Regions from separate parts of the Rhodoferax fermentans genome, predicted to be linked through region 2. Evidence: predicted binding sites of a transcription regulator. Region 2 holds the regulator's gene; the other holds the start of a gene.
The links. The regulator LexA, encoded in region 2, represses DNA repair genes until DNA is damaged. The targets are predictions, from matches to a motif close to ACTGTATNNNNATACAGT.
Positions count from the first base shown of each region.

Region 1: recA (recombinase RecA) is a predicted target of LexA. The motif match lies at 3,577-3,594, and genes of this name have one in related genera.

Region 1 is NZ_MTJN01000002.1:2,084,088-2,100,076, reverse strand. Features, by position in the region: gene sucC (ADP-forming succinate--CoA ligase subunit beta) at 1-807, opposite strand, end outside; gene argC (N-acetyl-gamma-glutamyl-phosphate reductase) at 960-1,895, shown strand; gene recX (recombination regulator RecX) at 1,925-2,374, opposite strand; gene recA (recombinase RecA) at 2,425-3,507, opposite strand; gene RF819_RS09960 (MarR family winged helix-turn-helix transcriptional regulator) at 3,660-4,133, shown strand; gene RF819_RS09955 (response regulator) at 4,204-4,878, shown strand; gene RF819_RS09950 (sensor histidine kinase) at 5,021-6,478, shown strand; gene RF819_RS09945 (hypothetical protein) at 6,488-7,237, opposite strand; gene RF819_RS09940 (biotin--[acetyl-CoA-carboxylase] ligase) at 7,246-8,076, opposite strand; gene RF819_RS09935 (SET domain-containing protein) at 8,086-8,580, opposite strand; gene RF819_RS09930 (DNA topoisomerase III) at 8,636-11,611, shown strand; gene RF819_RS09925 (DEAD/DEAH box helicase) at 12,005-14,602, shown strand; gene RF819_RS09920 (5'-3' exonuclease) at 14,652-15,440, shown strand; gene RF819_RS09915 (phospholipase D-like domain-containing protein) at 15,806-15,989, opposite strand, start outside.
Region 2 is NZ_MTJN01000002.1:399,002-414,990, forward strand. Features, by position in the region: gene RF819_RS01935 (methyl-accepting chemotaxis protein) at 1-365, opposite strand, end outside; gene RF819_RS01940 (methyl-accepting chemotaxis protein) at 569-2,287, opposite strand; gene RF819_RS01945 (hypothetical protein) at 2,322-2,603, opposite strand; gene RF819_RS01950 (asparaginase) at 2,935-3,900, opposite strand; gene lexA (transcriptional repressor LexA) at 4,001-4,675, shown strand; gene RF819_RS01965 (D-2-hydroxyacid dehydrogenase family protein) at 5,184-6,191, shown strand; gene RF819_RS01970 (methyl-accepting chemotaxis protein) at 6,457-8,079, shown strand; gene RF819_RS01975 (cyclic di-GMP phosphodiesterase) at 8,151-9,395, opposite strand; gene RF819_RS01980 (DUF6806 family protein) at 9,609-10,247, opposite strand; gene RF819_RS01985 (hypothetical protein) at 10,635-11,225, opposite strand; gene RF819_RS01990 (hypothetical protein) at 11,490-11,804, opposite strand; gene RF819_RS01995 (hypothetical protein) at 11,807-12,079, opposite strand; gene RF819_RS02000 (hypothetical protein) at 12,076-12,333, opposite strand; gene RF819_RS02005 (DUF5681 domain-containing protein) at 12,320-12,745, opposite strand; gene RF819_RS02010 (hypothetical protein) at 12,770-12,997, opposite strand; gene RF819_RS02015 (hypothetical protein) at 13,008-13,628, opposite strand; gene RF819_RS02020 (hypothetical protein) at 13,972-14,322, opposite strand; gene RF819_RS02025 (hypothetical protein) at 14,332-14,790, opposite strand; gene RF819_RS02030 (hypothetical protein) at 14,800-15,240, opposite strand; gene RF819_RS20820 (hypothetical protein) at 15,243-15,716, opposite strand; gene RF819_RS20825 (hypothetical protein) at 15,852-15,989, shown strand, end outside.

The DNA.
Region 1 (15,989 bases), 1.7 Mb from region 2:
GGCCAGACCGGCACCGTTGACCAGGCAGCCAATGTCGCCGTCCAGGCTGATGTAGGCCAGGTCAAACTTGCTGGCTTCGACCTCGGCCGGGTCTTCTTCGTCCAGATCGCGGTAGGCCACAATTTCCGGGTGGCGGTACAGCGCGTTGGCGTCAAAGTTGAACTTGGCGTCGATGGCTTTGATGCCGCCATTGCCTTCCAGGATCATCGGGTTGATTTCGACCAAGGATGCGTCGGTGTCCATGTAGACCTGATACACCTTTTGCAGCACATCCACCGCCTGCGCGACCGAGCCTGCGGGCACACCAATGGCGTTGGCCAGCTTGGTGGCCTGCTCGACCGTCAGGCCGGTGGCCGGGTCGACGATCTCGGTGACGATTTTCTCGGGCGTGCTGTGGGCCACCTCTTCGATGTCCATGCCGCCTTCGCTGGAGACGATCATGGCCACGCGTTGGCTGGCACGGTCGGTCACCGCCGAGACGTAGTATTCCTTTTTGATGTCGGCGCCGTCTTCAATCAGCAGGCGGCGCACTTTTTGACCTTCGGGGCCGGTCTGGTGTGTCACCAGCTGCATGCCCAGGATCTCGCCGGCGAGTTTTTTCACATCGTCAATCGAGCGCGCCAGCTTCACGCCGCCGCCCTTGCCACGCCCACCAGCGTGGATCTGGGCCTTGACCACCCAGACGGGGCCGCCGAGTTTTTGCGCGGCTTCGACCGCTTCTTGAACAGTGAATGCCGCAATGCCACGTGGCACTGGCACACCAGCTTGGCGCAAGATGTCCTTGCCTTGGTACTCGTGAATTTTCATGAGGTCTCTCTCGGGAACGGAAGTTGATAGTGCACCTGAAAGCCGTTTGTGGTCAACGGTTTACCGACGCTGGGTGATGCGTCGCGGACTGTATCATGTTGAATTGATTCATTCTTTAGCCAGTCTTACAAGACCTGGCGTTTTTATTCACCATGCACAAAATCTTCATCGACGGCGAGGCCGGCACCACCGGACTGCAGATTCGCGAACGTTTGCAGCATCTGGACGGCATCGAGCTGCTCAGCATCGCGCCCGAGTTGCGCAAGGACGCCGCCGCCAAACGTGCGCTGATGGCCGAAGTGGACTTGGTGGTGCTGTGCCTGCACGACGAGGCTGCTATTGAATCTGTATCAATGATCGCAGATATTGAAAGGGCTACAGGCCAAGAAGGCCCTAAGGTCATCGACGCCTCCACCGCCCACCGCACCGCACCTGGCTGGGTCTACGGTTTTGCTGAACTGTGTGCTGGCCAGCGCGAAGCGATCCGGGCGGCGCGGCGCGTGGCCAACCCGGGTTGTTATGCCACCGGCGCCATTGCCCTGATCCGTCCGCTGGTGGATGCCGGGCTGATCCCGGCGGACTTCCCGCTATGCCTGCCTGCGGTGAGTGGTTATTCGGGTGGCGGTCGCCCCATGATCGAAGCCTACGAACAGGGCAAGGCCCCGGCTTATGAGTTGTACGCGCTGGGCCTCAAACACAAACACATCCCGGAAATTCTGGCCAACACCGGTCTGACACGTCGCCCGCTGTTTGTGCCCTCGGTCGGCAACTTCAAACAGGGCATGCTGGTGCAGATTCCGTTACATCTGGACCTGTTGCCCGGTCAGCCCAGTGTCGCCGACTTGCATGAGGCACTGGCCAGCCACTATGCGGGCAGCGAATGGGTCAGCGTGGTGCCCGCCGGCTCAGACAGCAAACTCGACGCGGTGGCACTCGACGGCAGCGACGCCATGGAGCTGCGGGTGTTTGGCAACCAAGACAGCAGTGATAACTTCCGCCACGCGCTGCTGGTGGCGCGGTTGGACAACCTGGGCAAAGGCGCCAGCGGCGCAGCGGTGCAGAACCTCAAGCTGATGCTGGATTTGTAAACCCCCGGCTGCTTGACTCGTGACGGCGGTCAATCCAGATCGGCGCCCGACACCACCCGGCGGATGGTGTCACCACCAAAACCACGACTGACCAGAAAGCGCACTTGTTTGGCGCGCGCGCTCGCGTCTTGCGGCGCTTGGCCGAATTTTTTGCGCCAGACCTCGCGGGCCCGCGCCAACTCGGTGGCGCGCAAAGCCTGAACAGCATCTGCCACCGCCTGCGGGTCGAGCCCCTTGGCTTGCAACTCCTGCTTGATGCGTGAGGCGCCCAGTTTGCTGGCGCGGCGGTTCACCACCGACTCCAGCACCCGCTGCTCACTGATGAAACCCTTGGCCTGCAAGTCATCGAGCGCGGCGGCCAGGCTGCCGGGCTCTTCCTCAAACGGCGCCAACTTGCGCTCCAGCTCCAGCCGCGAGTGTTCACGGCCGCTAAGCAGGCGCAGAGCGCGCCCTTTGAGGGAGGGTGTGGCAAAGCCCATTCAGCACATTACTATTAAAAATGAAGCTATATGCCCTTATTGAATAAGGGCTAGACCGCCTTTTTGCTGGCAGCCTTGGCTGCAGCATCGGCCGGCTCGGAGCCCGCCAGCAGCGGGATGCCCAGAGACGCGCGCACCTTGTTTTCGATTTCGCGGGCGAGATCGGTGTTTTCCTTCAGAAACTCGCGCGCGTTGTCGCGACCTTGGCCGATTTTTTCACCGTTGTAGGCGTACCAGGCGCCGGACTTGTCGAGGATGTTGGCGGTGACGCCCATGTCGATGATTTCGCCCTCGCGGCTGATGCCTTGGCCAAACATGATGTCGAACTCGGCGGTCTTGAACGGAGGCGAGACCTTGTTCTTGACGACCTTGACCTTGGTTTCGTTGCCGATCGATTCCTCACCCTTCTTGATGGTGCCGGTGCGGCGGATGTCCAACCGCACCGAGGCGTAGAACTTGAGTGCGTTGCCGCCGGTGGTGGTCTCAGGCGAGCCAAACATCACACCAATCTTCATACGAATCTGGTTGATGAAAATGACCATGCAGTTGGTTTTTTTGATGTGGGCGGTGAGTTTGCGCAGCGCCTGGCTCATCAAGCGGGCTTGTAAGCCGGGCAGGCTGTCACCCATTTCGCCTTCCAACTCAGCCTTGGGGGTCAGGGCCGCCACCGAGTCGACCACGATCAGGTCGACCGCGCCGGAGCGCACCAGGCTGTCGACAATCTCCAGCGCTTGTTCACCGGTGTCGGGCTGGCTGATCAGCAGGTCTTGCAGGTTGACACCGAGGTTCTGGGCGTACTGGATGTCGAGCGCGTGTTCGGCATCCACAAACGCACATTGGCCGCCGGTTTTTTGCATCTCGGCGATCACCTGCAAGGTCAGCGTGGTTTTGCCGCTGGATTCCGGGCCGTAGATTTCGACGACGCGCCCACGCGGCAGGCCACCAACACCGAGCGCAATGTCCAGCCCGAGGGAGCCGGTGGACACCACCTGGATGTCTTCGATCACCTCGCCTTCACCCAGACGCATGATGGTGCCCTTGCCAAACTGTTTCTCGATCTGTGCCAGCGCCACTTGCAGGGCTTTGGCTTTTTCGGCGTTGGCGGGGGTGAGTGTTTTGGCGGGTGCGTCCATGGCGGTCTCCTGAGGTGTCAACAAGTGGGCGGGTGGGAAAGCTTGCGCATCCTCTGTCAATAACTACAGGCTGGATGCTTGAACAGTAGTTTACAAGCGCTGTTAAAAATAGAAAAGACAATTTATAGTCAATTTGGTTTACTATTTAAGTCATGGACACTTTACCCTCAGACACCGGCTGGCGCCAGGCGCATCTGGGTCACTGGCTGGCGCTGGCGCTGCAGCGTTTTGATGCGCGTGTGTTGCAGCTGATGGCGCGCAACGACCGGGTGCCGCTGGCACTCAGCAACTTGGCGGCGCGCGGCAGTTTGACTGCCTCCCACATCCACATCACGCGGCATCTGGCGCTGCAGGGTTCGCGCTTGACCGAGCTGGCGCAGCGTGCTGGTGTCAGCAAACAGGCGATGGGCAAGCTGGTAGACCAGTGTGCCGCCTGGGGCCTGGTGCAGCGCCAGGACGACTCACAAGATGCGCGTGCGCGCCGCGTGGTATTCACACCCACCGGGCTGGCTTGGCTGCAGGCTTTTGAAGAAGCGGTAACCCAGGCCGAGGCCGAATTACGCGCCGCCGTCGGGTCGGAGGTGGCCACCGTGATTGCTATCGGACTGGAAGCATACGCGGCCTAAAATGTCCTGAAAAGAACGCGAGACAGCCCGTAACCCCACAGGCCCCAGCGGCCATCACGAGGAAACAGCCATGCGAATTTTGATAGCCGAGGATGATCAAGTATTGGCCGACGGTTTGCTGCGTACCCTGCGCAGTTCGGGAGCAGCGGTGGACCATGTGGCCAGCGGCACCGAGGCCGATGCGGCACTGATGACCAACACCGAGTTCGACCTGCTGATCCTGGACCTGGGCCTGCCCAAAATGCACGGACTCGAGGTGCTCAAAAAACTGCGCGCGCGCGGCTCCTCGCTGCCGGTGCTGATCCTGACCGCCGCTGACAGTGTGGAAGAACGGGTCAAAGGCCTGGACTACGGCGCCGACGACTACATGGCCAAACCCTTCAGCCTGCAGGAGCTCGAAGCCCGCGTGCGTGCCCTGAGCCGACGTGGCATGGGTGCGGCCAGCAGCACCATCAAACACGGTCCGCTGATCTACGACCAGGGCGGCCGCGTGGCCACCATTGACGGCGTGATGGTCGAGCTGTCAGCGCGGGAGCTGGGTCTGCTGGAGGTGCTGCTGCAACGCGCCGGGCGCCTGGTCAGCAAGGACCAGCTGGTCGAGCGCCTGTGTGAATGGGGTGAAGAGGTCAGCAACAACGCCATCGAGGTCTACATCCACCGTCTGCGCAAAAAGATCGAAAAAGGCCCGATCCGCATCGCCACCGTGCGCGGCCTGGGCTACTGCCTCGAAAAAATCCCCGGGTAGTCATGTCGCCCCCACGTTCGCTCACTACGTGTAGCTCTCTGCCCCCCGAGGGGGCCGCGTTTTGCCTTGGGGCGGCCCGGCGGCAAAACCAGCGGGCTAAAGGCGACTTCGCCAGCGCACAGCGAACCAAGTCAACCCAACCGTGAACGTTTTTCAGCGCGAACAGCGTTCCCTGTTTGGCGAAATCCTGGACTGGATGCTCACGCCACTGCTGCTGCTGTGGCCGGTGAGTCTGGTGCTGACCTGGCTGGTGGCGCAAAACATCGCGGGCAAGCCGTTTGACCGGGCGCTGGAGTACAACGCCCGGGCCATGGCGCAACTCATCACCATGCGTGGCAACAAACCCGAATTTGTGCTGCCACGCCCGGCGCGTGAACTGTTGCGCGCCGATGACTCCGACACCGTGTATTACCAGGTGATCGGGCCGCGCAGCGAGCTGCTCAGTGGTGAAGCTGATCTGCCTGCGCCCTCGGCCGAAGAGAAGGTGGTGCCTGATGAAGTCCGCATCCGCGACGATGTGATCCAGGGTTTTGACATCAAGGTGGCTTACATCTGGGTCAAGCTGCCCACCCGCAACGGCGACCTGGCCTTGGTGCAAGTCGCCGAGACACTGGAAAAACGCTCGGTGCTGGCCACCGAAATTGTCAAAGGGGTGATGCTGCCGCAGTTTGTCATCCTGCCACTGGCGGTGCTGCTGGTCTGGCTGGCCCTGGTACAAGCCATCCAGCCGCTTAATCAGCTCGAAGAACGTATCCGCGCGCGCCGACCCGATGACCTGAGCCCGATCGATGCCCAGGCGGTGCCGCTGGAGGTGTCGCCCCTGGTGGACTCGGTCAACGACCTGCTGTTGCGTCTGACCGACTCGATTGCCACCCAGAAACGTTTCCTCGCCGACGCGGCACACCAGCTCAAAACCCCGCTGGCGGGGCTGCGTATGCAGGCCGACCTGGCCCAGCGTGAGGGCGCCAGCGCCGAGGACCTCAAACACTCTCTGCGCCAGATTGGCCGCGCCAGCATCCGTGCCACCCACAGCGTCAACCAGTTGTTGTCGCTGGCGCGGGCCGAGAGCAGCGGCTCGGCCATGCCACGCGCCCTGTGTGACCTGGCGGAGGTCTGTATGTCGGTGGTGCGCGACAGTGTGCCGCGGGCGCTGGAAAAACACATTGACCTGGGCTACGAAGGTGCTCAGCCCGGCACACCAGGCTGCACCATGTTGGGCAACGTCACCCTGCTCAAGGAGATGATCCGCAACCTGGTGGACAACGCCATCAACTACACCCCGTCCAGCCTGGCGTCACCGGGCATGATCACCGCAAGGGTCTTGACCGACCCGGTGGGCCGTTTGCTGGTGCTGCAGGTCGAGGACTCTGGCCCGGGCATTCCGGAGTCAGAGCGTGAACTGATCTTCCAGCCGTTTTACCGCGCCTTGGGCACCGATGTCGATGGCTCGGGCCTGGGTCTGCCGATTGTTCTGGAGATTGCCCAAAAACACGGTGCCAAGGTCAGCCTGGAAGACACCCTGCCGGGCCACACACCGCCCGGCGCCCGTTTTGTGGTCACTTTCACCGCGACTCTGCCCGATGAGCTGCCACCGGCCTGAGGCCAGCCGTCAGGGCTGGGATGTGGCAGCGCTGGGTGCCGACGCCGCAGCCTGCTCAGGTGGGGTGAGCGGCTGTGGGCAAAGCACCAGCGGTTTGCCGGGCAGTGCGGCCTGCAGGCTGTCCAGCGCCGCCTGGTTGGCCGCGCTGATGCTGGGCAGGCGCAGGTGGTAGGTCACGCTGGCCTGGCGCTCCTGTATCACCCGGGCCGAACGCACCCCGCGTTTGACCAGGTCTTGCAAACCGGTTTTGGCCGACTCTTCCGTGGAAAACACACCCAGTGAGAAGCCCGGTGACAGTGCGGTGTTGCTCAAAACAAAAAACTTGACCTTCAAGTCAGTGAGCTGCTCACGTTTTTTGGCCAGCTCCGTCGCCTGGTTGTAGGGGCCCATGTAGACCATCCAGCGTGCGGGCAGCCGACTCTCGTCCAGCACCCAGGCCTCTGGCGGCAATTTGGCAGCGAGCAGCGGGCGCAGTGTGTCGACCTGCGCTTCATTCAGTTCACCGCTTTGCCAGCAGCTGCTGGCCACCGGCTCGGCGGAGGTTGACGCAGGGGCGGGCTCTGGTGCGGATGCAGCGACTTGGGCTGCATCTGCCTTGTCCGTCAGCACCACCAGCGCCTCAGGGTGAATCTGCTGGGCCAGGCGTTGCGGCTCGTGTTGCTGCGTCGGGCCCAAGCCGTAGGCCAGCAACCAGCCTTGCCCCCGGGCGAAAACACCCAGGTTCAGCAACACCAGCAGCAGAACCATCAGGCGCCACATAGCCGCTCCTAGTGACCGCTGGCAGGGTTTGCCGGGGCAGCGGCCCGCCGCACACTGACCTCGGCACTGGTCACCCGCTGCAGACCCTGACCGGTTTGCAGCAGCAAGGCCCCCACCGGGTCCACCCCCATGGCCACACCGTGTTGGCCGTCACTCAGGGTCACCGGCGTCTGAGCCAGCGCATCACGGGCATTAAAACGTGCCTGAAAGGCCGCAAAACCCTGCTGCTCAAACGCACGCAGGGTCTGCACCAAGGGGGGCAGTATCTGGGTCAAGGCCAACATCGCGCTGATGCCGGGCACCAGCTCGGCCAGCCCGGCCGGTTCGGTCGACAAGCCAGCCACCTCGGGGCGTTGGATATTGAGGCCGATGCCAATCACCACATAACGGCTACCAGACAAGGCCGCTTGCCGGGTGTTGGCGGTCTCGATCAGGATGCCTGCCAGTTTGCGACCCTGCCACCACAGGTCATTGGGCCATTTCAGGCGGATCTCGGGATGCAGGCTGTTGGCCAGGCTCCAGCCCACGGCCAGCGACAGGCCCGACCAGTCCTTGGGGGCCAAGGGCAGGCCCAGAGACAACATCAGCGTGCCCGGGCCAGCGCTGCCAGCTGCACCCGGGCTGCTGTGCCAGGGGCGTGCCATGCGACCGCGCCCGGCGGTCTGGTGCTCTGCAATCAAGAGCACGGGGTCTTCCACACCAGCGCGCAGTCGGCGCATCAGCTCGGCGTTGGTGGAGTCGATCTCGGGCAACACCTCCACGCTGAAACCCGGCAACTGGGGCTCCACAGCTTGCCAGAGGGCTTCGCTGGGCCAGGGCGTCAGGGCGGGTAGTGTCATGGGGTGGCGCTACTTGCGCTTGCGTTTGGGGGCCAGCAGGGTGCCACGGCAGTTTTTGGCGCCACACCAGCACGGGTACTCGGCCTTGAGTTTGGGCGTGTAACGCTCGTCGATGATCAGGCCGTAGTCGTAGTGCAGCTCTTCACCGGCGGTGATATTGCGCAGCGCCTTGATGAAAATGCGGCCCTTGTCTTCGTCGGCCTCGCAGTTGCCGTCGCAGGAGTGGTTGATCCAGCGTGAAGAGTTGCCGTTGACCCCGCCGTCGATCACCCGGGTTTCATTCACATGAAAATAAAAGGTGTGGTTCGGATTCGCCGGGTCGTGCGGGTGGCGCGCCTGGGCTTCTTCCCAGGTGATGATCTCGCCCACATACTCGATGATGGTTTCACCCTCGGCGATGTCCTGCAGTGCATAAACACCCCGGCCATGGATGCCGGAGCGGCGCACCTGGATGCGGCGGGAGGTAGCGGGTGATTTTTTCGACACGGTTAAAAAATTTGGTATCGTGAACTCGTATGGGTGCGCGTGTGCGCCCGCGAGGAACAGGGATTGTATTCAGATGACTATCGCAGAAAACACTAAAACAGCAGTGGCAGGCAAAACACTGGTCATTGCAGAAAAGCCCTCGGTGGCACAAGACATCGTGCGTGCACTCACCCCGGTGGCGGGCAAGTTCGAGAAACACGACGAACATTTTGAAAACGACAGTTATGTGGTCTCCAGCGCGGTGGGCCACCTGGTCGAAATCCAGGCGCCCGAGGCCTACGACGTCAAACGCGGCAAATGGAGTTTTGCGCATCTGCCGGTGATCCCGCCGCACTTTGAACTCAAACCGGTCGACAAGACCAAGACCCGCCTGAACGCGGTGGTCAAGCTGGCCAAACGCAAAGACGTGGGTCAACTCATCAACGCCTGTGACGCGGGCCGCGAGGGGGAACTGATCTTTCGCCTGATCGAACAATACGCCGGTGGCGCCAAGCCGCTGGGCAAACCGGTCAGCCGGCTGTGGCTGCAGTCGATGACCCCCCAAGCCATCCGCGACGGCTTCAACGCGCTGCGCAGCGACAAACAGATGCAACCCCTGGCCGACGCCGCGCGTTGCCGCTCTGAGGCCGACTGGTTGGTTGGCATCAATGGCACCCGCGCCATGACCGCCTTCAACTCGCGTGACGGTGGCTTCTTCTTGACCACCGTCGGTCGTGTCCAGACCCCGACGCTGTCGGTGGTGGTGGAGCGCGAAGAACTGATCCGTGGTTTTGTCTCGCGCGACTACTGGGAAGTCCATGCGTCCTTTGCCGCCCAGGCTGGCAGCTACCCGGCCAAGTGGTTCAACCCGGCCTGGAAAAAGGACGCTGAAGACGCCGAGAAAAAAGCAGATCGCGTCTGGAGCCAGCAAGAAGCGCAAGCCATTGCCGATGCGGTGCGTGGCCAACACGCCACCGTCACCGAAGAAAGCAAACCCACCACGCAGGCCAGCCCGCTGCTGTTTGATTTGACCAGTTTGCAGCGCGAAGCCAATGGCAAGTTCGGCTTTTCCGCCAAGACCACGCTGTCGATTGCGCAAAGCCTGTACGAGCGCCACAAGGCCCTGACCTACCCGCGTACCGATTCACGCGCCCTGCCCGAAGACTATGTGCCGGTGGTCAAACAGACCTTTGAGATGCTGGCCAACTCCGGCATGCGCCACCTGGCGCCGCACGCGCTCACCGCGCTGAACAACAACTACATCCGGCCCAGCAAGCGCATCTTCGACAACAGCAAGGTCAGTGATCACTTTGCCATCATCCCTACGTTGCAAGCGCCCAGCGGGCTATCAGAAGCAGAGCAAAAACTGTATGACCTGGTGGTCAAACGGTTCATGGCGGTGTTTTTCCCGAGTGCCGAATACCAGGTCACCACCCGCATCTCCAAGGCGCTGGAGCACCACTTCAAAACCGAAGGCAAGGTGCTGGTCAAACCGGGCTGGCTGGCCATCTACGGCAAGGAAGCCGCTGACGAAGTGGCCGATGCCAAAGACGGCGACAAAGGCCAGAGCCTGGTGCCGGTCGCGCCCGGCGAAAAGGTCAAAACCGAATCGGTCGAACCCAAAGGTTTAAAAACCCGGCCACCGGCACGTTACTCTGAAGCCACCTTGCTCGGCGCGATGGAAAGCGCCGGCAAAACCGTGGAAGACGACGAGTTACGCGAAGCCATGCAGGAAAAAGGCTTGGGCACACCCGCCACGCGCGCCAGCATCATTGAAGGTTTGATCTCCGAGAAATACATGCTGCGCGAAGGCCGTGAGCTGATCCCCACCGCCAAAGCCTTCCAGCTGATGACGCTGCTGCGCGGCCTGGGTGTGGAAGAACTCTCCAAGGCCGAACTCACCGGCGAGTGGGAATACAAACTCAGCCAGATGGAGCAAGGCAAACTGAGCCGCACCGCCTTCATGGCCGAAATCGCCGCGATGACCGAACACATCGTCAAAAAAGCCAAGGAGTACGACCGCGACACCGTGCCTGGCAACTACGCCACGCTCAGTTCAACGTGTCCCAACTGCGGCGGTGTGGTCAAGGAAAACTACCGCCGCTACGCCTGCACCGGCGCAGACGGCCACAGCGAAGGCTGCGGCTTCTCGTTTGGCAAAACCCCGGCTGGCCGCACCTTTGAGCTGGCCGAGGTCGAGCAATTTTTGCGCGACAAAAAGATTGGCCCGCTCGACGGCTTCCGCTCCAAGGCTGGTTGGCCCTTCACCGCCGAGATGGTCATCAAGTTTGACGAAGAGGCCAAAAACTACAAACTCGAATTCGACTTTGGCGACGACAAAAAGGGTGAGGAAACCGGCGAGCTGGTCGACTTTGGTGAACAAACCAGCCTGGGCGCGTGCCCCAAATGTGGCGCAGCGGTGTTTGAACACGGCAAGAACTACGTGTGTGAAAAATCGGTGCCCACCGACGCGCAACCCACACCGAGTTGCGACTTCAAAACCGGCCAAATCATCCTGCAGCAGCCTATTGAGCGCGAGCAGATGGGCAAGCTTCTGAGCACAGGCAAGACCGATCTGCTCGACAAGTTTGTGTCCATGCGCACCCGGCGCAACTTCAAGGCCATGCTGGTCTGGGACGCCACCGCCGACAAAGTGAACTTCGAGTTTGCCCCCAGCAAGTTCCCGCCACGCAAAACCGCTGCCGCACCGCTGACACGCGCCGCCGTTGCTAGTAAAAAAGCAGCAGCTAGCCCAGGTGATAAAAGGGCTGCAGGCACAAAAGCTGCTAAACCCGCTGCCAAAAAGACCGCCGCCAAAACCCCGCGCAAAGCACCAACCGCTGGTGCGGGCTCGACCCCCAGCGCCGCACTGGCTGCTGTGATTGGCGCTGAACCGATTGCCCGCGCCCAGGTCATCAAAAAGCTGTGGGACTACATCAAGGCCAACAACCTGCAAGACGCCACCAACAAACGCGCCATCAACGCCGACGCCAAGTTACTCGCCGTGTTTGGCCAGCCGCAGGTCAGCATGTTTGAGCTGGCGGGCATTGTGGGCAAACACTTGGGCTAAAGAGTCGCGAAAAATGTGGATGTGGTGCCTGACAAGTGCCACACGCCCAACTCGCCCGGTGTATGACAACAGTTTGGGCACTACGCCCAGTGGTGACGGCAACTTACCGCTATCAACTGTAGAGCGCAACGCGTTGCTCAACCAGGAGTGCGGAGGTTGCGGCAATGCTTACTCGAGTCGGTCTCAAACCTTTGGCATGTGTCCTCAGGCCACGTCGTCACGCGGCACAATTCCCGCATGCCCCCCTCTCGCCACAGCCCACAGAACCAACCTCGCCGCGCTGACGCACCTGATCGCACCGTCGCCATGTGGGTGCACGCGCTGCGGAGCAAGGCAGATGCAGTCACTTTAAAGACGCTCCCTACCCTGGCCGATGCAGACGCGAGTCGCGTCATGGCCATCCTTCGGATGGACCCGCCGGCTGCGGCTGAACCCTCGCCTGTGATGGCATCCGATGGCAACAGCGTCATTGGCCACTTCCGCCCCCGCATTAGCTTGCAAACGCTGGACCGTGGCCATGGGCTGCTGGGCCTCAAGCCCCAAGGCAAACTCGGCCCGCGTGGGGACAGTGTGACCCTGGCCCAGTTCGACTGGACCTATCAGACGCAAGCCGGGGATCGCTGGCAAACGCCCGCGCCCACCTCCATCCTCAACAACCGTGCGCCTGCCATAGTGGAACTGTTCGACACCGGCGGCCCGGTGGTGCACATGCAGCGCGATCTGGCCGCCGAAGCCGATGCCATGGACCTTGTGTGGGAGATGGGTTTTGTCCCCTTGGCAGAAAACACCTTCCAATGGCGCAGTCGTGCTCACAGCCCGGTGCTGGGCGCGGTATGGACACTGCCACAAGAAGAGTTCTTTGGCGACTTCTGGGCCGACCAGATACCGCAACTGCAGGCCAAAGGCTGGTCGGTGGTGGTGCAGCCCGGCTTTGCGCACGAAAGCGTGCCAGTGCAACGCTGGAAGCTGTTGGTGAGCCCCGAGACCGGTGACATACGCGGCAGGGAACTTGACAGCCGTCTGATCAAGCCCGCGCGTGGTGTCGACAAGCTGCAACTCCCTGAGCGTGAGGGGGCCTGGCTGCTGAGCCTGGGCATCGAGATCGACGGCCAGACGCTGGACCTGGTCCCCATGCTGGCCGACCTGCTGCGCCGCGACGCCCGCTGGCTCAACGCGACGCAATTCGCGGCCATTGACGACCTGGCGATCGTGTCCTTGCGCGCGCCGGGTGGCAAGCGCATCGATGCCCCGGCCGCACCCCTCAAAGCCATCATCGGCGCCATGGTCGATCTCCTGACCGACCCGACACGCAACCAACACCAGAGCTCGCTGCACTTGGGGGCCTGGGAAGCACGTCGGCTCGACGCCTTGCGTGCCAGCCTGCTTGACACCCACCGCGTGGGTCCGCACAACACCTGGCAACTGGAGGGTGAGGCAGGCTTGACCAGCTTGGCCAAACGCTTGAAGGCGATCGGTACACCTCAATCCGTGACGGCACCGCAAGGCCTGCAAGTGCAACTACGCCCCTACCAGCTTGAGGGACTGGCCTGGTTGCAATACCTGCGTGCGAACAACCTGGGCGGCATCCTGGCCGACGATATGGGCTTGGGCAAAACCGCCCAGGCCTTGGCCCATGTGCTGACAGAAAAACACGCGGGGCGACTTGACCTACCGGTGCTGGTGGTGCTTCCCACCTCGTTGATCTTCAACTGGCAGGCCGAGTGCCGGCGCATGGCGCCCGATCTGCGCCTGCTCACCCTTCAAGGGCCGCAGCGTGAGGCTTTGTTTGCTCATATGTCAGATCACGATCTGGTGCTGACCACCTACGCACTGCTGTGGCGCGACGTGGATGCGCTGGCTGCGCAGTGCTTTCACCTGGTGATTTTGGACGAGGCGCAGATGGTGAAGAACGCCGGTAGTCGCAGCGCCCGCGCCCTGCGTCGATTGCAAACCCGGCACAGCCTGTGCCTGACCGGCACGCCCATGGAAAACCATCTTAGCGAGTTGTGGGCGCAATTTGACTGGCTCATGCCCGGCTTTTTGGGCGACTCGCGCCAATTTGCAGCCAACTGGCGCAAACCGATTGAAGAGAACGGCGAAACGGTGCGCGCTGCCTTGTTAGCCCAGCGCGTGCGCCCCTTCATCCTGCGCCGGCGCAAGCAGGACGTGGCCAGCGAACTGCCACCTCGCACGGACATCATCAAGTGGGTGCAATTGCAGGGCCAACAGCGTGAGCTGTACGAGAGCGTGCGCGTAGCGGCCGACAAACACGTGCGCAGGGTGCTGCAACGCCAGGATTTCAACGCCGCTCAGATCAGCATTCTGGATGCGCTGCTCAAGCTACGCCAAGTCTGTTGTGACCCACACCTGGTCAAAGGCAACAAGGCATGCCCCACTATGGAGCGCGCCAAGCTGGAACTGCTGGCAGACATGCTGCCCGCGCTGGTGGAAGAAGGCCGTCGTGTGCTGGTGTTCTCACAGTTCACCGAGCTACTGGACTTGGTTGCAGAACAACTGCAGATGCTGTCGTTGCCGTTTCTCAGACTGACTGGCAAAACACCCGCAAAGGAACGTGGCAGCGTGGTGCAGCGGTTTCAGGCACAAGAAGCACCCGTGCTGTTGCTCAGCCTGAAGGCGGGTGGCATCGGATTGAACTTGACTGCTGCTGACACCGTGATCCATTTGGATCCCTGGTGGAACCCCGCCGTGGAGGAACAAGCGACTGCTCGCGCCCACCGTATCGGCCAGGACCAGCCGGTATTCGTGTACAAGCTGGTGGTGCAAGGCAGCATCGAGGAACGCATGCTTGAACTTCAGGCCCGCAAACAGGCACTGGCCAACAGCGTGCTGGGACACGATGCTGCGGGTGCGCTCAAATTTGACGAAGCCGATCTGCAGGCCTTGTTATCACCGCTGGGGTTCTTGGTGGCCACTTCGCAAACGCCCGAAGAAGCTGCGCGGCGCTGGGGGCAAAGCGGGCGTCGGGCTTGATACCTACACTTCACACCATGAGAATGTTTTCAAAAAGCTTGCACACAAGATGCCGCTTCTGATCATTGATGCGTTGAACATCATCCGGCGCATCCACGAGGCTGTTCCCGGTGAGGACAGTGAGGTCAAGGTGGCGGACACCATCACCTCCAGCCTGGCCTCATTCAAGCGCGCCCTCAAGACGCACCGGCCAAGCCATGCTGTGGCGGTGTTTGACCATGGCGGTCGGACCTGGAAGCATGAACTCTATGCACCCTACCAAGCCAACAGGAAACCCATGCCGTCTCTGCTGCGAGAGGGCTTGCAGACCATCAAACAGGAACTCCAGCACCTGGGTTTGCACTGGATTGCCATTGAGGGTATCGAAGCGGACGATGCCATTGCCACCTTGGTGGAGAAATGGTGTCTGGCCAGCCCGGACCAGGTCACCATTTTGTCGACCGACAAGGACTTCTTGCAGCTGCTCAGTGACCAAGTCTGTATCTACGATCACTTCAAGGGCATTTGGCGTGACCAGGCTTATGTGATTGAGAAGTTTGGTGTCAAGCCATCCCAGATGGGCGATCTGCTGGCCCTGATGGGTGATGCTGTGGACGGTGTGCCGGGTGTGAGCAAGGTCGGTGCCAAGACCGCCGCAGAACTGCTTCGCATCAATGGCCATCTGGAGCGGGTGATCTCAAATGCCGACAAAGTCACAGGCCAAGTTGGCGCCAATCTGCGCAAAGGTGTTGAGATGGCAAGGCTGTCCAGAAAGTTGGTATCGTTCAAGACCGATGTGCCGCTCGGACTGACCTGGAAGATGTTGGCACAGAATTCGGGCGTGTCCCACGGTGAATAGTTGCCCAAATGAAAGACAAATTGGAAGAGCGTGCCCAATGTTCGGTCATGCTGTCAATTGGGTGCCCGTTACAGGCTGGAAGCGGCAGCAGAAATTACTAATTGCAGTTACTCGCAATGGCGTAGCGGTTGACTGCACTGTTGGGCGTCACGCCGAGGCGCGACCGAATATTTCTTAGCGTAGAACTCAACCTAGGCTGCGACCTTGTTACAGTGACGAGAGATAGCTAAGAAACGTCCCAAACGCGGCTTCGTCCGCGAGAGCGCATGGACTGTAAGTCGGTACCAGCGCCGGCAACTGTAGTTCCCAAGTACACAGTCGTCCTAAATTCAGACCGTCAACCTCAAATTGAACTAATCGAACAATCAATTCAGACCAAGGGCAGTCTTGCAAAAGCGTTGCGCCAGCGTGAAGTTCGAGAGATCCTTCCAGTCAAGGGCTGGGTTTATTGAAATCGCCCCATTGGAGATCACGACAATTTTTGGTATGTCCAACTCTTCCCCACGAAGAACCTGCTGCACCCATTTGGATTTCACTCCCAGAGCGGCG
Region 2 (15,989 bases):
TTGACCACTTTGATCGGCACACCCTCTGGATTAAAAATCGGGTTGTAAGAGGCCTGTATCCACACGTCTTTACCCGTCTTGCTGACCCGAAGGTACTCACCCGCATCAAATTCACCTTTGCCCAGACGCTCCCAAAACATCAGGTAGTCCGAGGTGCGGGTGTAGGCAGGGTCACAAAACACACGGTGGTGTTGGCCCACAATCTCCTCTTCGGTGTAGCCAAACGTGTTCAGGAAGTTCTGATTGGCATGCAGGATGCGACCCTGCAAATCAAATTCGATGATGGCCTGAACCCGGTGGATGGCCGCCACCATGGCAACCAATTCCGTCTGCTGTGTGTCCTTGGCCAAAGTGGCGTTGTCCATGTCTTTCTCCCTTCAGGCTACTGAAGCAGTTACAAGTTCTGAAAGCTTGCGGTGCGCAAATACCAACACAAGCGTATGCCGCCTTGGCTTGAAATTCAAGCCAAGCGGCGCAGAGCTACAACATTTGCAGCACTCTGACTTTTCAATAATTGGCTTCCAAGCGACTCAGACCTCTAGCCATGGCCTGAGATCACAGTCAGATGTCAAAAGCTTTCCCACTCATCACCGCCCGCCTTGGCTGCGCTGCTGTGGCTCAAGGCAGCAGCTTGGGGTGCTGTCTTGGCAGCGACCTTCTTGGCCGGGGTCATCGCCTTGGGTGCACTGACCACCGCGCTGGTGCGTGCTGCGGGTGCCGAAAAACCGTGATCCTGTCCCGCCGCAAGTTTGAACACTGCCACAGTGCCCACCAGGTCTTGCGCCTGGCTCTTGAGGCTGCTGGCCGCTGCGGCCATCTCTTCCACCAGGGCTGCGTTTTGCTGGGTGACCTGGTCCATCTGCTGGATGGCTTCCCCTATCTGGCCCACACCCTGGCTTTGTTCGGTGCTGGCGGCGCTGATCTCACCCATGATGTCGTTGACCCGGCGAATGGAGGCCACGACTTCGGTCATGGTGGTACCGGCCTGGTCGACCAGGGCTGTACCTTGTTCGACCCGCTCGACACTGGTGCTGATCAGGGTCTTGATTTCTTTGGCGGCTTCAGCACTGCGGCCTGCCAAGCTGCGCACTTCACTGGCCACCACCGCAAAGCCCCGGCCTTGTTCGCCAGCTCTTGCGGCTTCCACCGCAGCGTTTAATGCCAGGATGTTGGTCTGGAAGGCGATGCCGTCGATCACACTGATGATGTCGCTGATCTTGCGGCTAGCTTCGTTGATGCCTTTCATGGTGTCCACCACCTGTGCGACGACTTCACCGCCCTTGATGGCCACAGAGCTGGCGTTTTGGGCCAGTTGGTTGGCCTGACGGGCGTTGTCGGCGTTCTGTTTGACGGTGGAGGACAGTTCCTCCATGGAAGCGGCTGTTTCCTCCAGGGCGCTGGCTTGTTCTTCGGTGCGTTGGCTCAGGTCGTTGTTGCCTTGGGCGATTTCGGAGCTGGCGGTAGCAACCGAATCGGAGCCAGTGCGCACCGTAGAGACCACACCAATCAGGGCGGTTTGCATGCGATCCAGTGCCTGCAGGACCAGACCCGTTTCATCTTGGGAGGTGATGTTGATCTTGCCAGTGAGGTCACCGGCAGCCACACGGCCTGCAGCTTCCACCGCCTGGGTCAGCGGTCCGGTGATGGAGCGAATCAGCCAGAGACCGGCAATCGACGCCAGCACCAGGCCCACCAGGGCGGCGCCGATCATCATGTTGCGAGCAAAAATGTCCGCGGCATCACTGCGCTGGCCTTCAGCCACTGCACCGTCGTGATTGAGCTCCACCAGTTTGTTCAAGGTATCCGAGAAACGGCGGTAAACAGGGCTGCTTTCCTGATTCATCAAGGTTCTGGCCTGATCATTCTCGTTCTTGCGCGAGGCCTCAATCATGCGATCGTGTACCTGCAAATAAAGTTTCCAGTCGGTCGCAAAACTGTCGTACAGCTTGCGCTCCTGCTCACTGCTGATCAGCTTGACATAGGCATCGTGGTCTTTGTCAAAGCCTGCTTTTAACTCAGCCATCCGCTTTTCGACGTCAGCCATTTCCTGAGCGTCGGTGCTCAGCACATGTTTGAATTCCTGCGCACGGAAATTGGCAGTGGCGGTGTTCATCCTGTTGACCAACTCCACACTGGGCATCCAGTTGGTGGTGATCTGATGTGTGGAGGCGCTCATCACCGCCATTTGCCACAGGGCCAGTCCCGCAATGCCAAACAGCATGGCGGTCATGAACCCCAAAATCACCTTCAGGCGGGTGGCAATTTTCAGGTGGTTTAAAAAATCCATGGCTTTCCCCTTGTGTTAAACGACATATAACAGCTCAATTCAGCAAACTCGACACCGCCCCCCTGGCTGCGCCTGGCAGGCGCACCGGCGCAAAGGTGATCCGGTCAGACACCGTGTTCTCCACCATCCCAAAGGCCCGCTCGTCAAAACTCAGACTGATCGACACACTCACACCAAGCAGGTAGGCCTCACCGGGCATGTGTACCGGTGCAATGGCCAGATGCTTGAGGGGTTGAAGGCAGCGGATACCGTGCCCCTGCAGGATATCGATGCCCTCATCCTCACGCGCTGCGGGAAAACCAGACACCTGCGGCATGCCAATTCCTGCAAGTCAGCTGGAGAGACCACCGTGTCCACTGTGCTGCTACGCACTGTTGCTGCCTGAGCCATCTCATCATCTGACGCGAGCAGCGCAAAACTACATTATTTATCAAAATTATATATTTTTTAAAAACACCTTGCACACCACCTACGGTAACGAGGTGTTTATGGGTCCTGCTGATTTGAATGTCCCCAGGTTCGTCACAGGCTTGGTACAAACCCTTGGCACGAGGACGGCCGAACTCCTGGCGGCGACGCAGCAAAACCAGTAAGCGTGCAGATTCAGTCGGCGGGCTCCACCACCCAAAGCCGCCCCAGAGCCGACTTCAGGCGCCCAGAAGCAACAGCAGCAAGGCCACCCGTGCTTTGACGGGAGACAGCCCCTGCGCATGGGGAAATTCGCTCTGGGTGGTCGCCAACACACGGCCCTGGGCACAGCGGGTGGAGCGCACCACCTTCACCCCGGCCAACACCGCGCGGCGCAGCGCTGCTTCCAGATCGTGGTGCATCGTGCCGTTGCCAGTACCAGCTACCACCAGGCCACGCAGTGGCGCCACACCTTCACGTGGGCACAGCAAGGCATCCACCACCTCACCCCCACAACCGGCATAGTTCATCACAATCTCGACACGTGGCCAGAGCGCTGCATCTGGTATATCTTTGATAGCTACATGCCATTTATCCATAAGGGCTAGAGGCCAATTTTTTACCATCCTGACCTGCCCTTCCTCCACGTACGCCAGCGGGCCTGCGTCACCGGAGTTGAAAGCATCTATTTTGTAGGTGTGTCCCTTTTGCACGTCCAAGCCGCTGTGCACCGTGCCCGCACACACCACCACCACCCCATGGGCGCCGGGCGTCAGGGCCACGGCCGCCGCATCCATCAGGTTTTGCGGGCCATCCGGCGACTGCGCCGAGGCCGGTCGCATGGCGCAGGTCAGCACCACCGGCTTCTCATTGATCAACGCCGCAGGCAAGACAGCGTGTAAAAAATAAGCGGTTTCTTCCAGCGTGTCGGTGCCGTGGGTGATGAGCACCGCGCTTACATCGGCCTGCGCCAGGTGGTGGGCCACCCGTTGCGCCAAGCTCAGCCAGACGTCGAAGCGCATGTCCTTGCTGTCGACCTGAGCTACCTGCTCACTGACCAAGTCATGGTCGCTTAACACAGCTTTCAGGGCGGGCACTGCCGCCAGCAACTGCGCCACGCCGACCTGGGCGGCGGTGTAGCCAATGTTGTCGGCCGGGTTGCTGGCGGTGCCGGCAATGGTGCCGCCCGTGCCCAGCACCACCATTTTTTTGGGAATTAATTCAGATACCACTTGCACACTTTCAAAAACTGATTAAAAATACAGTTACTGGATAAGAAAACAGTACCACCCACAAGGAGTCACCATGCTCACCCGTCCCAAACTGACCGACCGCCAGCAACAGATCCTGGATCTTATCCAGAGTGCCATAACACGCACAGGTGCCCCACCTACACGCGCCGAGATCGCTGCAGAGCTGGGTTTCAAATCCGCCAACGCGGCCGAAGAACATTTGCAGGCACTGGCCCGCAAAGGTGCGATTGAGCTGGTCAGCGGTACCTCACGTGGCATCCGGCTGCGCAGTGATGACTTGCGTTCCATCAACGAGTCACGCCACGCCCAGCTGGCGTCGCCCCTGGCGGCGCTGGCCCAGTTGGCCTTGCCATTGATTGGCCGGGTGGCTGCGGGCTCACCTATCCTCGCACAAGAACATGTGGACAGAACCTATTACGTCGAAAACAGCCTGTTTCAGCGCAAGCCGGACTATTTGCTCAAGGTGCGTGGCATGTCCATGCGAGACGCCGGCATCATGGACGGCGACTTGCTGGCCGTGCAGACCACCCGCGATGCCAAAAATGGCCAGATCGTGGTCGCCCGTCTCGGTGAAGAGGTCACCGTCAAACGCTTCATGCGCAACAAAAACATCATCGAACTGCACCCAGAGAACCCGGACTACCAGACCATTGTGGTTGAACCCGGTGAGCCGTTCGAGATCGAAGGCCTGGCCGTGGGCCTGATCCGCAACACCATGCTGATGTGAACCCGCTCCTCCACCCTGCACTTCACCCCTGAACCACCTCTGTGAAAGCACGCACCATGAACCACGCATCCACCACATCGTCTGTTTTGCAATCGTTCAAGGTGCTTTGGCAGTGGCTGATGGCCAAGCCAGGGCAACCACTGCCACGGGGGTCCGTGCCAAGCACAACCTCAGAAAGAGCCGCCGCACTCACCCGGACAGATGCCAGCACATCGGACACTCCAACCCACACCACAGAGGCCAACAAGCAACCGGTGCGATCCAGTCGCCCCGTGCGGGTGCTGCAGGTGATGGAGTCAGGCCAAAATCCCAGCCAGTCAGGACGGTTGCGGATTTCCGGGCGCATGGCCGACGTGTGTGCCGAACTTGACCGACTGGCAGCCCGTGAGGCACTGCAACACTAGGCCTGGCTGACACGCTGCCGGCGCAGCTGGCCAGGCGGGTAAAAGTTGGTAATTCAGGATCACTGATTCCATCAGGTTGTCCCCGCCGAGGCACAATCGGTGGCATGAATATTGTGATTCTGGACGATTACCAAGACGTGGTGCGCAAGCTGGCATGTGCAGCCAAGCTGGAGCCACTTCAGGCTAAGGTGTACACCAACACCGTCAAAGGACTGGGGCAATTGACGGTCAGACTCAAAGACGCCGATGTGATTGTGCTCAACCGTGAGCGCACCCACTTGTCTCGTTCCGTGATTGAAAAGTTGCCCAAGCTCAAGCTGGTGGCACAAACGGGGCGGGTCGGCACCCATCTGGATGTCAGTGCCTGTACCGAGCGCGGTATCGCGGTAGCCGAGGGTACCGGCTCACCGGTGGCACCCGCCGAACTCGCTTGGGCATTGATCATGGCGGCCATGCGCCGCCTGCCGCAATACATCGGCAACCTCAAACACGGCGCATGGCAACAATCTGGTTTGAAGTCCAGTGCCATGCCGGTCAATTTCGGCCTGGGCACCACACTCAAAGGGCGCACGCTTGGGATCTGGGGTTATGGCCGCATTGGCCAGTTGGTCGCGGGTTATGGACGGGCTTTTGGCATGCGGGTGCTGATCTGGGGCAGGGCTCCGTCACGAGAGCGCGCCGTGCTCGACGGGTTTGAGGTCACCAGCAGCCGAGAGGAATTGTTTGAGCAAAGTGATGTGTTGTCCCTGCACCTGCGCTTGAACGAAGACACCACGGGTGTGATCAGTGCAGAAGATTTGTCCAGAATGAAACCGACCGCGCTGCTGGTCAACATCTCACGCGCCGAGCTGATCCAGCCCGATGCGTTGCTGGGTGCACTCAACCGGGGCCGCCCTGGCATGGCTGCGGTGGATGTCTACGAGTCTGAGCCGATTCTGCAAGGCCACGCTCTGTTGCGTCTGGAAAATTGTGTGTGTACACCGCATATCGGTTATGTCGAACTCGACAGTTACGAAATGTATTTCGGCGCCGCGTTCGACAACGTGGTGAACTTCATCAAGGGCCGCCCTACCAACATCGTGAATCCCGGCGCACTGCAGGTCAGGCGCTGAACACCTGCACAGCCGTTTCCCCACGACTGTGCCAAGCAGCGACTTTCAGAAAAGATACGCTGCCAACCCATCAAAAAAATAGCTGTTGTGCGGGCGGGCCAAAGTCACGCAGAATACCCTGACGCTGTTGTCGTACCGGAGCCAGACTGAGGCTGAACACATCTGAAGTTCTCGTTTCTTGTTGCCTTGGTTTGAGGCCAATCGATTGGGCGGCACAGCTATTGCTTTCAGCCATGCTTCGTTTCTTCTATTTTCGGAGTACCCAATGAAATTCGAGTTATTGATGCGACGCCTGAGCATCCGCCTGCGTATGTGGGGTGCGATCGGCATGGTGAGTACCGCACTGTGCCTGATTGGTGGCATTGGCATCGCTGCTCAGTTGTACGCCAACAGCATCACCGTCCATCTGGTTACCCGTGACGTCACTTCCATGACCGAGGTGGGACGCCTGCAACAGGCCATGCGTGACTTGCGAATCAACGAAAAAGACATGGTGATCCAGTATGAAAACTCGGTCGAAGCCTCAAAACACAAGGAAGCCTGGACAGCCGCTTATGCACAAATCGAGAAGTCAGCGCAAACACTGTCCCCTTTGCTTCCTGAAGAGGAACAACGCCAACAGTTAACGTTGATCCTCAACGACATGCAGCAGTTCAAGACCGAATTTGCCCCCATGGCGACACAGCTTGAAAACATGGGTTTCCCCTCTGCACAGGTCGCAGCAGCCACCATTGGCAAACTACAGCCCATCATTGACCGAGCCAATGCCAGCCTGACCGCATTGGCCTCGGAGCTGCAAACTGCCACAGAAACCAACCAGCAAGCACTGCAGCTGACCCTGAACAAGGTGATCTGGCTGATCGTTGGCATGACGTTGTTGGTACTGGCCATCATCATTCCTCTGACGCTGGCCAACATGAACTCCATTTGCCACCCGATTGACCAAGCAGAACGCATGGCACGCGCCATTGCCACTGGCGACTTGACACGGCAACAGATCGACACAGGCGGAAACGACGAAACCACGCACCTGCTGCTGTCCTTGTCCGACATGCAGACTGCACTCACCCAGTTGGTCGGGCAAGTGCGCAACACCACAGACAGTATTGCCACCGCCAGCGCTGAGATCGCCAGTGGCAATCAGGATTTGAGCGTCAGAACCGAACTGACCGCCAACCAGCTGCAACAGTCGGCCTCCAGCATGGACCAACTTACGGCCACGGTGCGCCAATCAGCGCAAGCCTCACAACAGGCCAACCAACTGGCGGCCTCCGCTGGTCAGGTGGCCGCACGTGGCGGCCAAGTGGTGGCCCAGGTGGTCAGCACGATGAACGACATCCAGGTCAGTTCCAGGAAGATCAGCGACATCATCAGTGTCATAGATGGCATCGCTTTCCAGACAAACATCCTGGCCTTGAATGCGGCAGTCGAAGCTGCGCGTGCGGGTGAGCAAGGACGCGGCTTTGCGGTGGTTGCCAGCGAGGTCCGCAGCTTGGCCGGACGTTCGGCAGCAGCAGCCAAGGAAATCAAAGGGATCATTGGTGCGAGTGTGGAACGCATTGACGCTGGCACGCGCCTGGTCACCGATGCAGGTCAGACCATGGAAGATATCGTCGCGTCGGTTCAGCGCGTGACCGATATCATGGCCGACATATCGAGGTCGTCTTCAGAGCAGGATCGTGAAATTCAAGGAGTTAATGCGGCTGTTGCCAATCTGGATGAAATGACACAACAAAATGCCGCCTTGGTGGAGCAATCTGCCGCTGCGGCTCAAAGCATGCGCGAACAGGCCCAAGTGCTGTCCACGCTGGTGGCTACTTTCAAATTGAACGACATCAACCAAGACGCACCCCAACTCGTCGGAACACCAAGCTTGCTAACCATGTGAGGCAGCATGCAACCCGGAGGCTCAGAAACTGTGCGCCAGTGAACCAGATCACGCACAGCAGTCAGTCAGCCTTAACGTGACAGATGACTGAGCCCTGACCATAAAGCATTGAGGTCCAGAAAGTTCCACTGTGCCGGGTCTTCGCGGTTGATGATCTTCTCCTGCGTCATTGGGTGCGACAAGTCAACCACGCACGGCACGATACGCATATTGGATTTGGTGGAGAAGAAGGCTTTGATGATGGGCATGGTGAGTGACTTGGGTGACTGCTCGATCACCACCCCAATGCGTCCGGACTTCAAACGCACCAGCGAACCCACCGGATAAATGCCCATGCTTTTGACAAACGCCTGAAACACCTTGGGGTCAAAGTGTCCACTCCATTCGGCCATGCGGCGTAAGGACTCTGCCGGATCCCAGCCAGATTTGTAAGGTCTGTTAGAGGTGATGGCATCGTAAACGTCACACACCGCAGCCATCTTGGCATACAGGCTGATGCCGTCGCCAGTCAACCCTTTAGGATAGCCACTGCCGTCCATTTTTTCGTGGTGATGGAGCACCACATCCAGTGACACTGCATCTACAGCACTGCTGGCGGTGAGTATCTTGTAGCCCTCGGCGGGATGGGAGCGTATGACTTCAAACTCGGCATCGGTCAACTTGCCAGGTTTGTTGAGCACATTGATCGGCATGGCCACCTTGCCCATATCGTGCAACAACCCCGCCATCCCGCACAGCCGCGTCTGAGTGTCATCCAACCCCAACTGCTTTGCCAATGCAACCATCATGGCGCACACTGCCACCGAGTGCATGTAGGTGTAGTCATCCGCCGTTTTGAGACGTGCCAGGCTGATGATGGCCCCAGGGTTGCGTGCAATCGAGGCAGAGATCTCTTCAACCAACTGCTGTGCGCCACCCACATCGACTGCTCTGCCCATCCGTGCCTCTTGAAACATGGATACCACAGCAGCTTTGGAGCGTTGGCAAATAAGCGCTGCACGCTCCAACTCCTGGCTGGCTGGCACCGTGCTGGCGTGTTGCGGCGACGGGGGAGAGATTTCAACACTCGGTTGCGTAGCAACTGGCGCCGATATCTCCTCTTGCCCAGCACCTGCCGTCACACTAATGGGCACATCCAAGCCCTTGCTGCAGTCGATCATCACCTCTTTGACGCTGCTGGCCAAAATCAACTCAATGTCTTTGGGGTCCTTGAGCACAAACTCGGTACGCCAGAACGGATGATCAATCCAGGAACCACAAAACTCCTTGAGGTGCATCCCCAAACGGAGCTGATCAACTTGAATACGTTTAAGCATTTTTTGATGGTGCCAGCACCCGTCCAACATCGGATGAAGCTGTGACAGTGCGACTCAATGCACTTGCCATGTCACAAGAGTTTGCCACAGACACATGAACAAAACCGGGAACCCGTTGCGCATTTGTGAATTAAGCCGCACATGCTAGATGTACTGTACTTGAGCCTCAACCACTCGGTTAAGTAGCACTGACCGATGAGCCAGTCAGTGGGACTAATGCAAATGACGGGGTTTGCGCCCCCCGCCGTGCCCCATGCCACTGGAGCCACCACCCGAACCACGTGGTGGCTTGCCCAACTGCAGGGAGTTGACCAAGTCGTCAAATCGCTGGCTGAACAAACTGTCGATGGCCGCAACCACACCGCCGAGTTCAGCGCCATCAAAGTGGCGTTCCATCAGATTGACCACATCCTGCACCAACAAATCACGTTGAACCTGCATGATGGATGCGGGATCTGGTCCAACAAACAGCATCACAAAATCATCGCGTGACTCGGCATCGGAGGCATCTTCTTCGTCTTCCTCGTCGAACTCGGTGTCGTAAAAGGTAACCTCAATGGCAGCACCGGATTGCGCCACGTCATTGAGGTTCATACACATCTCATCAAGCGCTTGGCGGAAGTCGTCATCACCCTCGACAGTCCAGCACATTTGTAACAAATGTTCCTGGGCATCAAACCGGATACCAGGCTCATCTTCGTAAAAACTGCCAGACGCAGCAACCAAAGATTTGGCACCCGCATACTTCCACAAGGGCTTGAGTGCATCCTGCAGATTGTCGAACGTCACATCGGTGCGCAAAGCCACCTGACCATGGACATGAATTTCAAAAGGGGCGTTGTAACGTGCCATAGCGCTGGAGTTTAAGTGGTGCCGAGACCGGAACCGCGTCCAGCCAGTAAGCATTTGATTTAATTGAATAAATTTGTAGCGTTAAAAATAAGTACCGTCAAAAGTACCGTCAATTCTCAATCTGTCTCAAATAAGCTACATCTTGACACCACGTGAATGGCTATGATTTTAACGCCTCGCACGCAAAAGGGAATGCGAGACGTTGCCAACGAAAGGACCGCCGGTAGCCCATAGCGGTCATGTCCGACAATTTACACCCAATCAAATTGGTACCGTTTCTGGCAGTCAAACAATCCGCATTTTTTTAAAAATGCCATGGGTAGGAACTGACAAAACTGACGAAAGCATTTGATATGACGCTTTCACAGGATTAGAAAGCCACATCAATCAGTTCTGAATTGACGTCAGCGTGTCGCCTTCAAAGTACAGATAGCCACCGTCGTACACCCATTGCTCATGTGTTCCATAGGCATTCGTTGTCCGGTTGACCTTGTTTGGCCTGCCCCATGAGCTATCAAGTGCATCTTGTTTACTCATGCCAATAGTGACACCTTCTTTTCTCTTCCTTGCCTTTTCGGCGCGCTCTTCTTTTTTCGCCTCAAGTGCAGCTACTTTCTGAGCCTTTGCCTCAATAGCTTCAGCATCTGCTATTTTTTTCAGTCTCTCCTTTTTCTGCGCTGGTGTTTCATTGGCCATTTCGTCGCGGAGCTTGTCGCACTGTTCTGGCTCTGCATTCCCAGCGCATTCCGGGTGTCTGGCGGTCTTTGACTGAACCGGAGATGCGGACACCTGCGTTATCGGCTGCGGTGGGGTGTCTCCTGGCTTAAACACCATCATGGCAACCGTGATAGCAAAAAGGCCACCGAAGAATATTGTGAACCTGCTTGTCGGCTTGGGCGGTATCGCGCCGCACTTTGGGCGGGCTTTTGCTTCGCTGCTGATCTCTGATCCGCATTCCTTGCACTTGATAAGCGCCATGATTCCCCCTATTTGGCTGTCCAAACCAACGGCTTACGGCCTTTGCGGCTCTGTTCACCAAAATAATACATTGGCTGGGTAGCTCAAATACTCCCCCCTTGTATATTGAAAGTTCGCTCGCGGTGCGTACTTATTGCGACGGAAAAACGGCTAAATCGTTCAGTTATTGTTGCGCAACAACCCGGCTTTACGGGTGTCTGTCATTGGGAAAACTGGCCTTTTTCTGTTGCGAAACAGTTAGGAAACTTTTGATACTGCTGCGAACTAAATTTGATTCTTCAGGCTGGCCATTTCCTGAACAAGCTGCTCAGGCGGGATGTGACACTTGGGCCAACTCTGCATCAGCGTCCAATCTACCTCGGTCGCGGTGTTGCCCTCAATCCGGCTTGCGAGTAGCTCAAGGTCTGATGGCTGCTCTACCCAGTAGAACGGTGCCACCTTGGCTGGTGCCCATTCGTTGCGCCAGTTGACTGATTCCCGCATGGCACTCAGGGCAGCGTGCAGATTAGCCTCTCGCACTGGGTCAGCCTTGGGCGGGCGAGCCTCCAGAGCTTGCAGGCGGGTTGCGAGTGATCCCATGTTCATCTGTCTTTCATCAGCGAGCGCCGTAACGCGGGCGTCAGTCCCAAGGATGGCAGCGAGTCCAGTAGTCTGGCGGCCTCGTCTGTTTCGGTTTCTGCGGTCAGTGCGTCACTGAATCGCTGTTCTGGCGTCCTCAAATCGCCGGGCGCGGGCGGTATCAAGGCCACCTGCGCGAGAACCAGCTTCATCAGTGCGTCAATCTGTCGGTCTTCTTCCGCTCGATTGGTGGGGCCTTTGGCCTCCAGGACTTGCAGGCGCTGTTCTAACTTCACGGCTGGCCACCATAGAACCGCTCCAGTCCGGTTACGTGCTCACGGATGGCGCGAACCCCACCAGGAACAGCAGCGACGGCGGCGCAGTCGTCATCTGTCGCTATGCCAGCGTCAAGCCGATCCAAAAGCACACGGCCCCCGCCTACCTTGTCAACAGCTTCAATCAGGTCATAGAAGTGGCTCAGGCCGCTGATCACCCGGCGCGATTTGTCGCGGGTCTCCAGTGATGCAAGGCGGGCGCTAAGTTTCTGCATTCTGTTGCTCCAATGCCGTGATGCGTGCAGCGAGTTCGTCAATCTCGGTGATCTTGGCAAGCGAACCAATCGCGGTGATCAGTTGCGCCGCTTGTGTGGGTGCGAGTTGGCCTGCAGCGACTGCAGACAGCACAGCATCGGCTTTGGCGGTCAGCGTACCGGACTCGGGAAAGTGCAGCGCCACCGCCTGTTCAATGGCTTTGACGGGTGGCAATACACGCTCCAGGATTAGGCGCGCGGCTTGTACATCGCCGGACTTTGCCGACGCGACCAGATTGGCGAGAATGCCTGGCAAATCTCTGGCAAGTGATGCGCGAAGCTTTGACACTTCGCTGGTGCCAGGCTTTCGCCCCTTGGGATTGCCGGACTCTCCAGCCTTCCAGCGTCCGGATTTTTTGGGCTTTTCTGTCATTGCTTTTTGCCTGCTATTGCAAGGTCAAACCTTTAAAGCTCCAGTGAGTACGGCGCAGATGTTCGGTTCGGCGTTTTCAAACCCTTTGCGAAGAAACTCCTTACTTGCCCCAGTCGCTTCCACGCTTTTAACCTGAGAATTCAACAATGTTGCCGTGTCAATGGGCATCAATACGCTGGCCCCGGATTGCCCGGGGATCAGCATCACATTAAACCAAGCTGGCAAAGTGTTGACAATTCCGATGCTTCGCATGATGGCCCCCTTAGATTGCTATTCCGTTGTGCAACCTGATCCCGGCCTGTGTCACCTCTGCCAGCATCAAACGGCCACCAATTGCCGCGCCAGGTAACGCCTCGCGGTGCTTTTGTACTTGAATCTTCACCAAGTCCGCCATGCTCTCCGGCGTGCTGACATCTTCAGATGGATAGCCCCAGGCCAGATCCCAGCACCCGACATAACCGGGGTCTTCAATTTCGAATTCTTCAAAGGCATCAGACATGCTTTCGCGGATGAAATGCCTGCAACAGACTCGCCCACCGGAATTCCCAACTAACAAGAACTCTTGACGCCCCATTTGTTCGCGTTGCGTTGCTGTCATATTCGCTGTCAGATTCTCACAAATGAACTTGTTCGCAGTTTCCAACATGGCGGGCATGGCATCACAAAGGGTGTCAAGGTCGGATATGTCTAGGTGCTGGATAGCCAACGAAAACACCGTAGAAAGATAGACGTTGTGTCCACGTTGCGCCATAACGACGCCAGCATGTGGAATAACAAGCAGCTTGCTACCGTCAAAGACTTGTCCAGTTAGAACAATTTGTGTTGCCGTGTCGGTCGCAATGAGTGCTCGCTCGGGAGATAGCCAAACATTAATGATGCTCATGATTTGTCACTCGCTGAGAAGGACACGCCACCGACAATGAATGGCGCGCTGGTCACAAATCCGGCGTTCATCATAAGGAACGCTCCTACAACTGTGTTTGATAAAAGCGTTGAACCGACATAAGAGACGGCGGCTGTAATGGCGGCTGGCATCACACACCTCCTTTACATTTTTGGGATTGGCTACCACTTGGTGACATTGATGGTTTCATGTTGATTTCACTTTCTAAAATTGCATCCAAACAGGTAAAGCGTGGATTCGCCCACCCGTGACTGAGTTACCTTGAATGACCAGCGTCCTGAGCGTTTGGGTTTGCCAGAAATGACGCTTTTCCCATTGGTGGCTACACCTTGAGGGAATCGGCAATTGCGGCGCGAATACTGGGCTCTGCGTTCTCAAAGCCCTTGGTCAGAAAAGACTTCTCAGCAGATGCGCGCCTGAATTCCTGCTTATGGTCAGGGTCGTGAACCACTGACGCATATTCAGCCTTGTAACCAGCCGTACCGACCACGCGCGTGGCGCTGACTTCGACTTTCTTATATTGCGAATTCAGCAGCGTGGACGTATCTATGGGCGTCATCACGCTGGCCTCAGACTGCCCCAAGATCAGCCCCTGAGTGATGCCATGGACTGCCTTGGCTTGCACCGTCGCAATGAAGTCAGGCAAGCGATTGATGATTCTTGTTTTTCCCATGATGAACTCCTATGCCTTGGTGTAGCGATTGGCGACACAGACGTCTGCCAAATACCCAGCGGGCACAGTTGCACTGCCTTGGTCGTAGTGGGCAACGACGATGTTTCCAGACACAGCAGCAGCCAAGCGCCCGCCACTGGATATGGTCAGTTCCTGCCCGGTGGCATACGTCCCAGCGGCCATAGCCCATAACACCTCATCTCCGGGCTTCAGCAGGTATGCCACCCCGTTTTGGCCGGATGTATAGGGTGTCATCAGCGGTTCAATGATCGAAAAAGCGAAGCTGAAAAGGCTACAAAAGTCCTGATCACCCAGCAGGGCCAGACGGCCACCAGAAGCGGCGGTTGCTTGGGTCAAGGTGGAAGCACCGACAAACACAGCGGTACCGGGCAGGTATGCGCCTGCAACAGCTCGGTCGGTGATGGTGCGCGGATTGCCGCGAGCACTGCGAAAAATTCTGTTTGCCATGGTGATGCCTTACAGGTCGTTGATTGAATAGTTTTCAAATTCGTCAGCAGGCTGGCCAGCGTTGCCAGTCACGGCGGCGGGTTGGTCGCCATTGGGGTTATTGAAGTCATACCCGGTAAATTCATCAGTCACGGCATTGGCTTGCATGCCACGGGCCTGAATCAGACGGTCGATATAGCTCTGCGCTTGGCTCAGGGCTTGTCGCGCCCCCGCCAGGTCGTTGGTATTGACGCAATAGCTCGCGTCGGTTGCCTTGCGGCTGGCCAGCTCTTGCAATAGTTGGGCGTCGGTAGGCATGATGGGTTTTCCTTTCGGGGTTGGGGTGGTAGCAGGCGCGGTCGCGTTAAATGCAGCAGCGGGCGATTTGATGTCCGTGGTGGGCTTATTCAGCACCGGGCGGGCGGCTGGCGTTGGGGCGTCACAAGTGACAAACATGGGGGCGCTTTTCATGGTCAGTTCCCCTGTTCTGCTTGGGCGCGGATGCGTTCGGCCTCAATTTCAAACCTTGTATCGTTCACCACGGTGTAATGCTCTACCCGGCGTCCGAAGTCACCAAAGGCGGCAATCCGGCTGGCGTGAAACGACAAAACCAGCTTTTCAAAATCTTCAGCAGCGACTGCAAGCGCCAGCTCAGCACAATCGGCGTGCGCTTTCAAAATCTCAGCTTCAGCGGCGCGGGTTGCCTTGTCAGCTTGCACCAGGGCGGTGTTTGCTTGGTCGATACGTTTCTGCGCGGCTGGGATGGCGTCATTCAGCAGGGCGTCAATCTTTAAATTGGCGTTGTCCAGAAGCTTGCCAGCAGCAGCGGCGGTCGTTTCCACTTTGTCACCAAACCCCAGCTCTGCCAATGTCGCGGCGCGTTGCAACAGGCTCGCAGCGGTCGCCTTTTGCTTTTCAGCCTCAAGAGCCGCATTGATGGCGGTCATTCCATCCTGGGCGTCCTGGGCGGCGCGGGTCGCAGTGACTTGTGCGTCAGCAGCATCACGCCAGGCTTGCCGGGCATTGGCCAGTGTCTCGCCAGAATTGAGCATCCGGGTCAGGTCGCTGGACTCTTGCCGGGCTTGGTTGATTTGGCCTTGCAGCTTGTTGAGGGCGTCCAGAGCGTGCGCCGTGCGTTGCTTTGCGGCGGCGCGGTCAAGGGCCATGCGCGGCGTTGGGTCGGCTTTATGCTGTTCGACGCACCAATCAAGCTGTTTTTG